Prochlorococcus marinus str. SB: one gene and its partners. Each later gene encodes a partner of the first gene's protein in a complex. Links are inferred from orthologs where the notes say so. Each region holds a gene or a part of one and is shown in the gene's direction. Other genes may lie near its edges.

Region 1 (3,926 bases):
TTAGTGCCTGAAATGTTCTTGTTGCTGGGTGTATTTTTTTATATCTTTGTTTTGGTGGAAAGCAGCCTGCAATAGAATAGGCTAATTCTTTTGTTCCAGAATATTTCCCATTTTCCTTCAAATCCATTTTTATTTTCCTAGCAATCTTTCTTGATAATCTCTCTTCTCCATATTTATAAATTAGATTAGCTAGATCTTTTTCATTTAAAGCCTCAATTAATTTCTCTGCATCAACCTCAAGAAAAGGATTCATGCGCATATCAAGCGGACCATCTTTTTGGAAACTAAATCCTCTGTTAGGGTCATCAATTTGGTTGCTATTTACTCCAAGATCTGCAATCACGAAAGAAACCTTTTCTTTTGGCATAAAATCCGCAAAATTTGTAGCTCTAATATCAAGCCTATTTTTAAATTCATCAAGTTTTTTTGATGCTGATTTTCTTGCGAATGGATCTTGATCAAGTCCAATTATATTTAAATTAGAATATTTTCTCAATAAATGATAAGAGTGCCCGCCTCCGCCTAAAGTTGCGTCTATTCCTTTAAGTTGTTTGTTATGGATTAATGGGTAATGCTCTAATGAAGCCATAATCTCATCTGTCATAACTGATTTATGATTGAAAAAAGATGAATCAGATAGGTCAGTTTGCATAACTTTCGACTAAGATTTATTTAGAAGTTAAATTTCGAATGGCTCAGCTAGAGACTAGAACAGAACCAATGGTGGTCAATTTTGGCCCTCACCATCCCTCAATGCATGGGGTTTTAAGGTTAGTTGTAACTCTTGATGGTGAGAATGTCATTGATTGTGAGCCAGTAATTGGATATTTACATAGAGGAATGGAAAAGATAGCTGAAAATAGGACAAATGTAATGTATGTCCCTTATGTAAGCAGAATGGATTATGCAGCAGGAATGTTTTATGAAGCTATTGTAGTAAATGCTCCTGAAAGATTAGCTAATATTCCAGTTCCTAAAAGAGCTAGTTACATCAGAGTTCTAATGCTAGAACTCAATCGTATTGCTAATCATCTTTTGTGGCTCGGCCCCTTTTTAGCAGACGTAGGAGCTCAAACTCCATTTTTCTATATTTTTAGAGAAAGAGAAATGATATATGATCTTTGGGAAGCTGCTACTGGACAGAGGTTGATAAATAATAATTTCTTTAGGATAGGTGGTGTCGCATGTGATCTTCCATACGGATGGTTAGAAAAATGTATAGACTTTTGTGACTGGTTTGGACCTAAGATTGATGAATACGAAAAATTAATCACTAATAACCCAATTTTTAGAAAAAGAATTGAAGGTCTGGGAACAATACAAAGAGACCAGGCAATTAATTGGTCTTTGTCTGGGCCAATGCTTAGAGCTTCTGGAGTTTCCTGGGATTTAAGGAAAGTCGATAGTTATGAATGTTATGACGATTTTGATTGGCAGATTGCTTCAGAAAAAGAAGGTGATTGTTATGCGAGATATCGAGTGAGAGTCGAAGAGATGAGACAATCGCTAAGTATCATTCGCCAAGCCTGTAAAATGATTCCAGGAGGTCCAACAGAAAATTTGGAAGCTCAAAGAATGGCGACTGAAGATAAGAAAAGTGAAATATTTGGTATGGACTATCAATATGTAGCTAAGAAGGTTGCTCCAACTTTTAAAATTCCTAACGGAGAATTGTATACAAGATTAGAGTCCGGTAAAGGAGAAATAGGTGTATTCATTCAAGGAAATAATGAAGTTACCCCATGGAGATTTAAAATCAGAGCAGCTGATTTAAATAATCTGCAAATATTGCCTCATATTCTTAAAGGTGCCAAAATCGCCGATATTATGGCAATTCTTGGCTCAATAGATGTCATTATGGGATCTGTTGATAGATAAGTTCTTTAAATGAAACCCGCTGACTGGTTGATATTGCAGAAGAAGGTAAGATTCGGTGATTGTGATTCTGCAGGTGTAATTCATTTTCATAACTTATTAAAATGGTCGCACGAAGCTTGGGAAGAGAGTATAGAAATTTATGGAATTCCATATCAAGATATTTTTCCAGATTTTTCTATTCGTAAAAGTCAAATTATTTTTCCCATAGTAAATTGCGAAGCCAACTTTTTTGCGCCTATAAAAATTGGAGATTTCTTAAAAGTAAAAATTGCTCCTTATAAAATTAATACACATTTGTTCCAGGTAAATAGCTTATTTATAAAAAATGGAAATAAAGCAGCAGAAGGGAAAATAATACATTGTTCTTTAGACGTTGATTCAAGAAATAAAATAGAACTTCCCGATCAGTTAGAAAGATGGATAGAGGCTTCAAATGTAAGCACAAATTTAAAAGAATGCTAATTATTATTTTTTAAATTTATAGTTTATTTTTTCTGGAGTGGTATTTTTTTTAACAATCCACTTTTCAGGTTTTTCATGTTTAGGCCAACTTTGAGAAAATTCTTTTAATAAATTTAATGAATTTTCAATATTTTTATGATTTGTATGTTCTTTATATTCCAAAATTATTTTAATTTTATTTCCCCATAATTTGTCGGACACTTTTGAAATATTGAATTTATTAATTGGGATATTTTCTTTCATAATGAAATCATTTAATCGAGATTCAATTACTTTTGGAAAAACGATTTCTCCTCCAGAATTAAAAGCGTTATCACTTCTACCAAGAAAGTCTAAATATAATGAATTATTTATTTGATTAATTTCACCTAAATCACCTGTTTGCCACCACCCATTTTTATTTTTGAAATTTTCAGTTTTTGAAGAGTCTTTTATTTCGATTCCAATTCTGGCTGAGTTTATTTCGATTAATCCTTGTGTATTAATTCTTATTTTTGTATCAGGTAGTATTTCTCCAACATTTTTAAAACCCATTAAGAATTCTTTTGGTTTTAAACTCGTAACCATTGCTGCTGTTTCAGTTGAGCCGTAACAAGGGGCTAATTTTATTTTTTCTTTTATACATTGTTCTGCAGTTTCGTCTGAAATTGAAGCTCCACCAACCCAAATTAGATCAAAAATTTTTAGCCAACTAATTCCATCTTTTTGAGCTAAAAGTCTTTGTAATTGGGTAGGTACTAATGACGTAATCAAGTGTTTTTTGTTTTTTTTAAATTTAATTGTGAAAAGTAAAAGTTCTCGTGTTTTTTTTATCAAATTCGGAGAAATATTAATACAATGACATCCCCAAGTTTGACTTCTAAAAATTGGCATTAATCCACTTATATGGTTCAGGGGTAAAGTATTTAAAATTAAGCAGTTTTGTAATTCAAATCCTTGCTCTATTAGCCATTGACCTGATGTAGTTGCAGATAATATAAGATTATTTAAATGGTGAAAACATTGTCTCGGTTTTCCAGAACTCCCACTACTTTTTAAGATAATTGCTGGCCCATTTTCAGTAATTGAATCTAATACATCTTCGTCTTCATAAAATTTGTTTTTTACATATATAATTTTATTCTCCCTAATTTTTTCAAGAATTTTTTCTACAGATTGAGTTTCGTTATTTTCAACTTCAATAGTATGAATTTTATTTTTCATAGGAGATCCCATATCTTTTTTGCTTCATTTAAAAATAGAAACGAATTAGGGAATTTATTCATAGCTAAACCAGGAACTTTTGGAGTTGGTCCTTGTAATTGTAGAGAAGATAAATGATGGAGCCATCTCTTTCCTATTCCAGTTTCAAATGAGGTACTTATAGATATTAAAGCTTTTTTATTTTCTAATTCTCTTAAAAGTTTAACTGGATTATTTTCTTGAGAAGGCCTTCTAATTTGCCAACCCTTCCACTCATCAATCAAAGTTGGAAATTTTAAAAGTGATTCGTCTAAGGCTATAGGGATTTTTTTGTTGAGTTCTGTTAGTCCATCAATATCATCAACACAGAGAGGTTGCTCTAACCAATCTATATTTTTATTATC
Region 2 (2,886 bases), 120 kb from region 1 along the record:
AGCCTGGTCTTCAAACTGAATTGTTGTCCATGGGCTGCTTTCACTCATCTTGACACCAGTAGATGAACAACTGCTTAAAACAAAACAGAGAACTACAGATAAGAGAAGATTAGGAATAGTGGTAAAAAAATTTTTCATTTAATTATATTAATGCAAAGAGTACAAAGAAAGGAACATTGCAGCAGCAAATGCCAACCCTCCAAAAATCAATATATTTTTTTGTCCAGGAGGTAAACTATTAAATCCAAATCCATAAACTAAATTCTCTTCAAATCCACTAGGTTTTGCTCTAGAACCAATATCCTTATAAAAATTTTTACCAGCTCGACAAACAGGGCAGGCAAAAGTATTCCCATCCAGCTCTGAAAAAGGCGTATTTTTAGGTATGTTTAATTTTTTATTTCCTTCAGACGGATCATAAATGTATCCACAACTTCTACATTCAAATCTATTTTGTTCTAAATTAGGAATAGGTTGTTCAACATTTACTCCTATGGAGTTTTCAGAAAGGTTTTCTCTCTCAAAGTCTTTAACTATTTTGTTTTCCTCAGAGGCGGGTTGAATGTTGTCACTCACGGTTTATTATTATTCTTTAAGAACTTTAAAAGATTTTGCTTAATTAAGCGACTTTTATTCAAAATTAATTTTCAAGATGTTTTTATTAACTGGCTATGAATATTTTTTAGGTTTCCTTCTAATTGCCGCAGCAGTACCAATATTAGCTCTAGTTACTAATCTCATCGTTGCCCCAAAAGGAAGAACAGGGGAAAGAAAACTTACATATGAATCCGGAATGGAGCCTATAGGAGGAGCATGGATTCAATTTAATATTCGTTATTACATGTTTGCTTTAGTTTTCGTTATATTTGATGTTGAGACAGTATTCCTTTATCCTTGGGCTGTTGCATTCAATAGACTAGGCTTACTAGCTTTTATTGAGGCTTTGATTTTCATTGCCATACTTGTTATTGCTCTAGCATACGCATGGAGAAAAGGTGCTTTAGAATGGAGTTAAAAAATTGAAACCACAATTATCCCCAAAAGCAATAAGAGAAATCCGAGAAGGAACTTGTAATCCTCTTGGTGCGCCCCAAGTTACTACAGATTTAAGCGAAAATATTATATTGACAAGTTTAGACGATCTTCATAATTGGGCTAGGTTAAGCAGTCTATGGCCCCTCCTTTACGGAACAGCTTGTTGTTTTATAGAATTTGCCGCCTTAATCGGATCAAGATTTGATTTTGATAGATTTGGATTAGTACCTAGAAGCTCGCCACGGCAAGCAGATTTGATAATAGTTGCAGGAACAGTAACTATGAAGATGGCTCCAGCCCTAGTTAGACTTTATGAACAAATGCCTGAACCAAAATACGTTATTGCAATGGGTGCTTGCACAATCACAGGAGGGATGTTCAGTGCAGATTCTACAACTGCTGTAAGAGGTGTTGATAAATTGATTCCAGTTGATTTATACCTCCCAGGATGTCCACCGAGACCAGAAGCAATTTTTGATGCTGTAATTAAGTTAAGAAAAAAAGTTGGTAATGAATCAATTTTAGAGCGCACAAAAACAGAACAAACGCACAGATACATAACATCTGATCACGAAATGAATCTAGTTTTCTCAGAAAATACAGGTGAATATCTAAACAAAACTTCAGCTAACGTAATACCCCCCTCCAAAGAAGAAAAAATAACCGAATTACCGGAAAATACCGAAAAAACTGAAATTATTAATTCTGTAGAAGATTAATGGAAAAAGACGGTTTAGCCACATCCGCAGATACTTCAATAGAAAAAGAAGGGTTTATAAGCCAATCTTTGTCTAAAGATGGAATTCCAAATCAATCTTTATCTGATGATCACATAGGAATTGAAAACATTTCTGTGGAACCTAACAATTTATATGAAGCAGTATCTGCCTTGAGAAGTTATGGTTTCAACTATCTCCAATGTCAAGGAGGATATGATGAGGGGCCAGGTAAAAATCTTGTTAGTTTTTACCATTTTATAACTGTTGATGATTTACAAAAAATCGAAAAAATTAAAGAAGTCAGATTAAAAGTTTTCTTAAAACGAGATTCTGATTTATCAATCCCTAGTTTGTATAAAATTTTCAAAGGAAGTGATTGGCAAGAAAGAGAAACTTTTGACATGTATGGAATAAATTTCATTGATCATCCCAACCCCAAAAGACTATTAATGCCTGAAGATTGGAGAGGATGGCCATTACGAAAAGATTATATTCAGCCAGATTTCTATGAACTTCAAGATGCTTATTAATTTAATTTTTTTAATTTGCGGTAAATAAACATAACTGCTCTTGCTAGTCTTCTAGGATCATGTCTAAGGGTTGGAGTTATTCTTTTTGAATATAATGGTGCTTGCAAAACATAATAACCCTCAGATAATAATTTTTCTTTATTGCATTGGACAGGCTCTGCCCCTCTACTTTCGTAATAATCTACTAATGGAGACTTTTCAAATTGAATCTGAGATAAGATTGAGTTAAAAATTCGAGCATTAACTCCAAAATTTGATAGTTGTTTTTCTATTGCTTTGATATGTTCATAGACATCAAGCCCATCTGTTTCTCCAGGCTGAGTCATCAAATTACTTATATAAATTTTAGGAGCATTACTTTGCAATAAGGCATCCACAATCTCTGGTACTAATAGATTAGGCAATAAAGAGGTATATAGACTTCCTGGACCAAGAACAATTAAATCAGCTTCTTTTATAGATTCAAGAGCACTTGGAAGAGCTGAAGGATTTTCTGGTAGGTAACCAATCCTCGAAATTAATTTTTTAGATTTACTGATCTTGCTTTCACCAAAAATTTTTTCACCATCTTCTAATTCGGCCCATAACATAACATCAATATT
Region 3 (2,709 bases), 120 kb from region 1 along the record:
CATCTACAACTTTTGCATTCCATGATTCACCACTATCTGATGTTTCATAAATAGCACCTGCAGTGGTAGCCAATTCTGCAATACCAGCATCGACAGTTGTGATTAGAAATGGTTGGCCTGGTAATTTGTTACCCAGAGATAAACGTGTCCAATTCTTTCCTGCGTCAAGTGTATGCATAACTAATGAAGGCTGACCTATTAACCATCCCTCTTCCCCTTTAAAATCTATATCTAGGAGACGAAAATTCTCTTCAGCAGAAATATCTAATGATCTTTTTTCCCATGTTTCACCACCATCTGTAGATTCCATAATCAATCTGTTTGAGCCTACTAGAAACCCACGTTTATCATCTATAAAATCAACATCTAAAGCATTAGCCTGGTCTTCAAACTGAATTGTTGTCCATGGGCTGCTTTCACTCATCTTGACACCAGTAGATGAACAACTGCTTAAAACAAAACAGAGAACTACAGATAAGAGAAGATTAGGAATAGTGGTAAAAAAATTTTTCATTTAATTATATTAATGCAAAGAGTACAAAGAAAGGAACATTGCAGCAGCAAATGCCAACCCTCCAAAAATCAATATATTTTTTTGTCCAGGAGGTAAACTATTAAATCCAAATCCATAAACTAAATTCTCTTCAAATCCACTAGGTTTTGCTCTAGAACCAATATCCTTATAAAAATTTTTACCAGCTCGACAAACAGGGCAGGCAAAAGTATTCCCATCCAGCTCTGAAAAAGGCGTATTTTTAGGTATGTTTAATTTTTTATTTCCTTCAGACGGATCATAAATGTATCCACAACTTCTACATTCAAATCTATTTTGTTCTAAATTAGGAATAGGTTGTTCAACATTTACTCCTATGGAGTTTTCAGAAAGGTTTTCTCTCTCAAAGTCTTTAACTATTTTGTTTTCCTCAGAGGCGGGTTGAATGTTGTCACTCACGGTTTATTATTATTCTTTAAGAACTTTAAAAGATTTTGCTTAATTAAGCGACTTTTATTCAAAATTAATTTTCAAGATGTTTTTATTAACTGGCTATGAATATTTTTTAGGTTTCCTTCTAATTGCCGCAGCAGTACCAATATTAGCTCTAGTTACTAATCTCATCGTTGCCCCAAAAGGAAGAACAGGGGAAAGAAAACTTACATATGAATCCGGAATGGAGCCTATAGGAGGAGCATGGATTCAATTTAATATTCGTTATTACATGTTTGCTTTAGTTTTCGTTATATTTGATGTTGAGACAGTATTCCTTTATCCTTGGGCTGTTGCATTCAATAGACTAGGCTTACTAGCTTTTATTGAGGCTTTGATTTTCATTGCCATACTTGTTATTGCTCTAGCATACGCATGGAGAAAAGGTGCTTTAGAATGGAGTTAAAAAATTGAAACCACAATTATCCCCAAAAGCAATAAGAGAAATCCGAGAAGGAACTTGTAATCCTCTTGGTGCGCCCCAAGTTACTACAGATTTAAGCGAAAATATTATATTGACAAGTTTAGACGATCTTCATAATTGGGCTAGGTTAAGCAGTCTATGGCCCCTCCTTTACGGAACAGCTTGTTGTTTTATAGAATTTGCCGCCTTAATCGGATCAAGATTTGATTTTGATAGATTTGGATTAGTACCTAGAAGCTCGCCACGGCAAGCAGATTTGATAATAGTTGCAGGAACAGTAACTATGAAGATGGCTCCAGCCCTAGTTAGACTTTATGAACAAATGCCTGAACCAAAATACGTTATTGCAATGGGTGCTTGCACAATCACAGGAGGGATGTTCAGTGCAGATTCTACAACTGCTGTAAGAGGTGTTGATAAATTGATTCCAGTTGATTTATACCTCCCAGGATGTCCACCGAGACCAGAAGCAATTTTTGATGCTGTAATTAAGTTAAGAAAAAAAGTTGGTAATGAATCAATTTTAGAGCGCACAAAAACAGAACAAACGCACAGATACATAACATCTGATCACGAAATGAATCTAGTTTTCTCAGAAAATACAGGTGAATATCTAAACAAAACTTCAGCTAACGTAATACCCCCCTCCAAAGAAGAAAAAATAACCGAATTACCGGAAAATACCGAAAAAACTGAAATTATTAATTCTGTAGAAGATTAATGGAAAAAGACGGTTTAGCCACATCCGCAGATACTTCAATAGAAAAAGAAGGGTTTATAAGCCAATCTTTGTCTAAAGATGGAATTCCAAATCAATCTTTATCTGATGATCACATAGGAATTGAAAACATTTCTGTGGAACCTAACAATTTATATGAAGCAGTATCTGCCTTGAGAAGTTATGGTTTCAACTATCTCCAATGTCAAGGAGGATATGATGAGGGGCCAGGTAAAAATCTTGTTAGTTTTTACCATTTTATAACTGTTGATGATTTACAAAAAATCGAAAAAATTAAAGAAGTCAGATTAAAAGTTTTCTTAAAACGAGATTCTGATTTATCAATCCCTAGTTTGTATAAAATTTTCAAAGGAAGTGATTGGCAAGAAAGAGAAACTTTTGACATGTATGGAATAAATTTCATTGATCATCCCAACCCCAAAAGACTATTAATGCCTGAAGATTGGAGAGGATGGCCATTACGAAAAGATTATATTCAGCCAGATTTCTATGAACTTCAAGATGCTTATTAATTTAATTTTTTTAATTTGCGGTAAATAAACATAACTGCTCTTGCTAGTC

Evidence for each region. Proteins that work in one complex are often made in the same cells at the same time.
Region 2: the proteins of EV02_RS03800 (region 1) and EV02_RS04390 are in contact, whole or in part, in a cryo-EM structure (PDB 6KHJ), measured with the Thermosynechococcus vestitus proteins. The link is inferred for Prochlorococcus marinus str. SB from one-to-one orthologs. Residues at the interface, in WP_011057128.1 of Thermosynechococcus vestitus: Pro17, His18, His19, Pro20, Ser21, Met22, Val25, Arg27, Met29, Thr31, Ile38, Asp39, Cys40, Glu41, Pro42, Val43, Ile44, Gly45, Tyr46, Leu47, His48, Arg49, Gly50, Met51, Lys53, Ile54, Asn57, Arg58, Pro65, Tyr66; in WP_011056552.1 of Thermosynechococcus vestitus: Leu46, Met47, Tyr48, Thr50, Ala51, Cys52, Phe54, Ile55, Glu56, Ala58, Ala59, Ile61, Gly62, Ser63, Arg64, Phe65, Asn76, Pro78, Thr89, Thr91, Lys93, Met94, Ala97, Leu101, Met123, Phe124, Ser126, Asp127, Ser128, Tyr129.
Region 3: the proteins of EV02_RS03800 (region 1) and EV02_RS04395 are in contact, whole or in part, in a cryo-EM structure (PDB 6ZJN), measured with the Thermus thermophilus proteins. The link is inferred for Prochlorococcus marinus str. SB from one-to-one orthologs. Residues at the interface, in WP_223903221.1 of Thermus thermophilus: Met26, Thr27, Asn29, Gly31, Pro32, His34; in WP_096411116.1 of Thermus thermophilus: Glu45, Ser46, Asn48, Pro50, Ala51, Gly52, Glu53.

Annotation. Positions count from the first base shown.
Region 1 is NZ_JNAS01000002.1:454,494-458,419, reverse strand. The notes cover bases 1-2,784. They hold EV02_RS03800 (NAD(P)H-quinone oxidoreductase subunit H), read left to right. Parts: upstream 1-690; coding sequence 691-1,878; downstream 1,879-2,784. Other genes in these bases: EV02_RS03810 (AMP-binding protein), read right to left, coding at 2,344-2,784; EV02_RS03805 (acyl-CoA thioesterase), read left to right, coding at 1,888-2,340; rsmH (16S rRNA (cytosine(1402)-N(4))-methyltransferase RsmH), read right to left, coding at 1-652. Also shown: more of EV02_RS03810, read right to left, coding at 2,785-3,543; EV02_RS03815 (o-succinylbenzoate synthase), read right to left, coding at 3,540-3,926.
Region 2 is NZ_JNAS01000002.1:338,745-341,630, forward strand. It holds EV02_RS04390 (NADH dehydrogenase subunit K), read left to right. Parts: upstream 1-1,019; coding sequence 1,020-1,754; downstream 1,755-2,886. Other genes in the region: EV02_RS04405 (photosynthesis system II assembly factor Ycf48), read right to left, coding at 1-138; EV02_RS04400 (rubredoxin), read right to left, coding at 148-576; EV02_RS04395 (NAD(P)H-quinone oxidoreductase subunit 3), read left to right, coding at 653-1,015; EV02_RS04385 (NAD(P)H-quinone oxidoreductase subunit J), read left to right, coding at 1,754-2,284; EV02_RS04380 (gluconeogenesis factor YvcK family protein), read right to left, coding at 2,281-2,886. UniProt on the Escherichia coli protein: NDH-1 shuttles electrons from NADH, via FMN and iron-sulfur (Fe-S) centers, to quinones in the respiratory chain. The immediate electron acceptor for the enzyme in this species is ubiquinone.
Region 3 is NZ_JNAS01000002.1:338,369-341,077, forward strand. It holds EV02_RS04395 (NAD(P)H-quinone oxidoreductase subunit 3), read left to right. Parts: upstream 1-1,028; coding sequence 1,029-1,391; downstream 1,392-2,709. Other genes in the region: EV02_RS04405 (photosynthesis system II assembly factor Ycf48), read right to left, coding at 1-514; EV02_RS04400 (rubredoxin), read right to left, coding at 524-952; EV02_RS04390 (NADH dehydrogenase subunit K), read left to right, coding at 1,396-2,130; EV02_RS04385 (NAD(P)H-quinone oxidoreductase subunit J), read left to right, coding at 2,130-2,660; EV02_RS04380 (gluconeogenesis factor YvcK family protein), read right to left, coding at 2,657-2,709. UniProt on the Escherichia coli protein: NDH-1 shuttles electrons from NADH, via FMN and iron-sulfur (Fe-S) centers, to quinones in the respiratory chain. The immediate electron acceptor for the enzyme in this species is believed to be ubiquinone.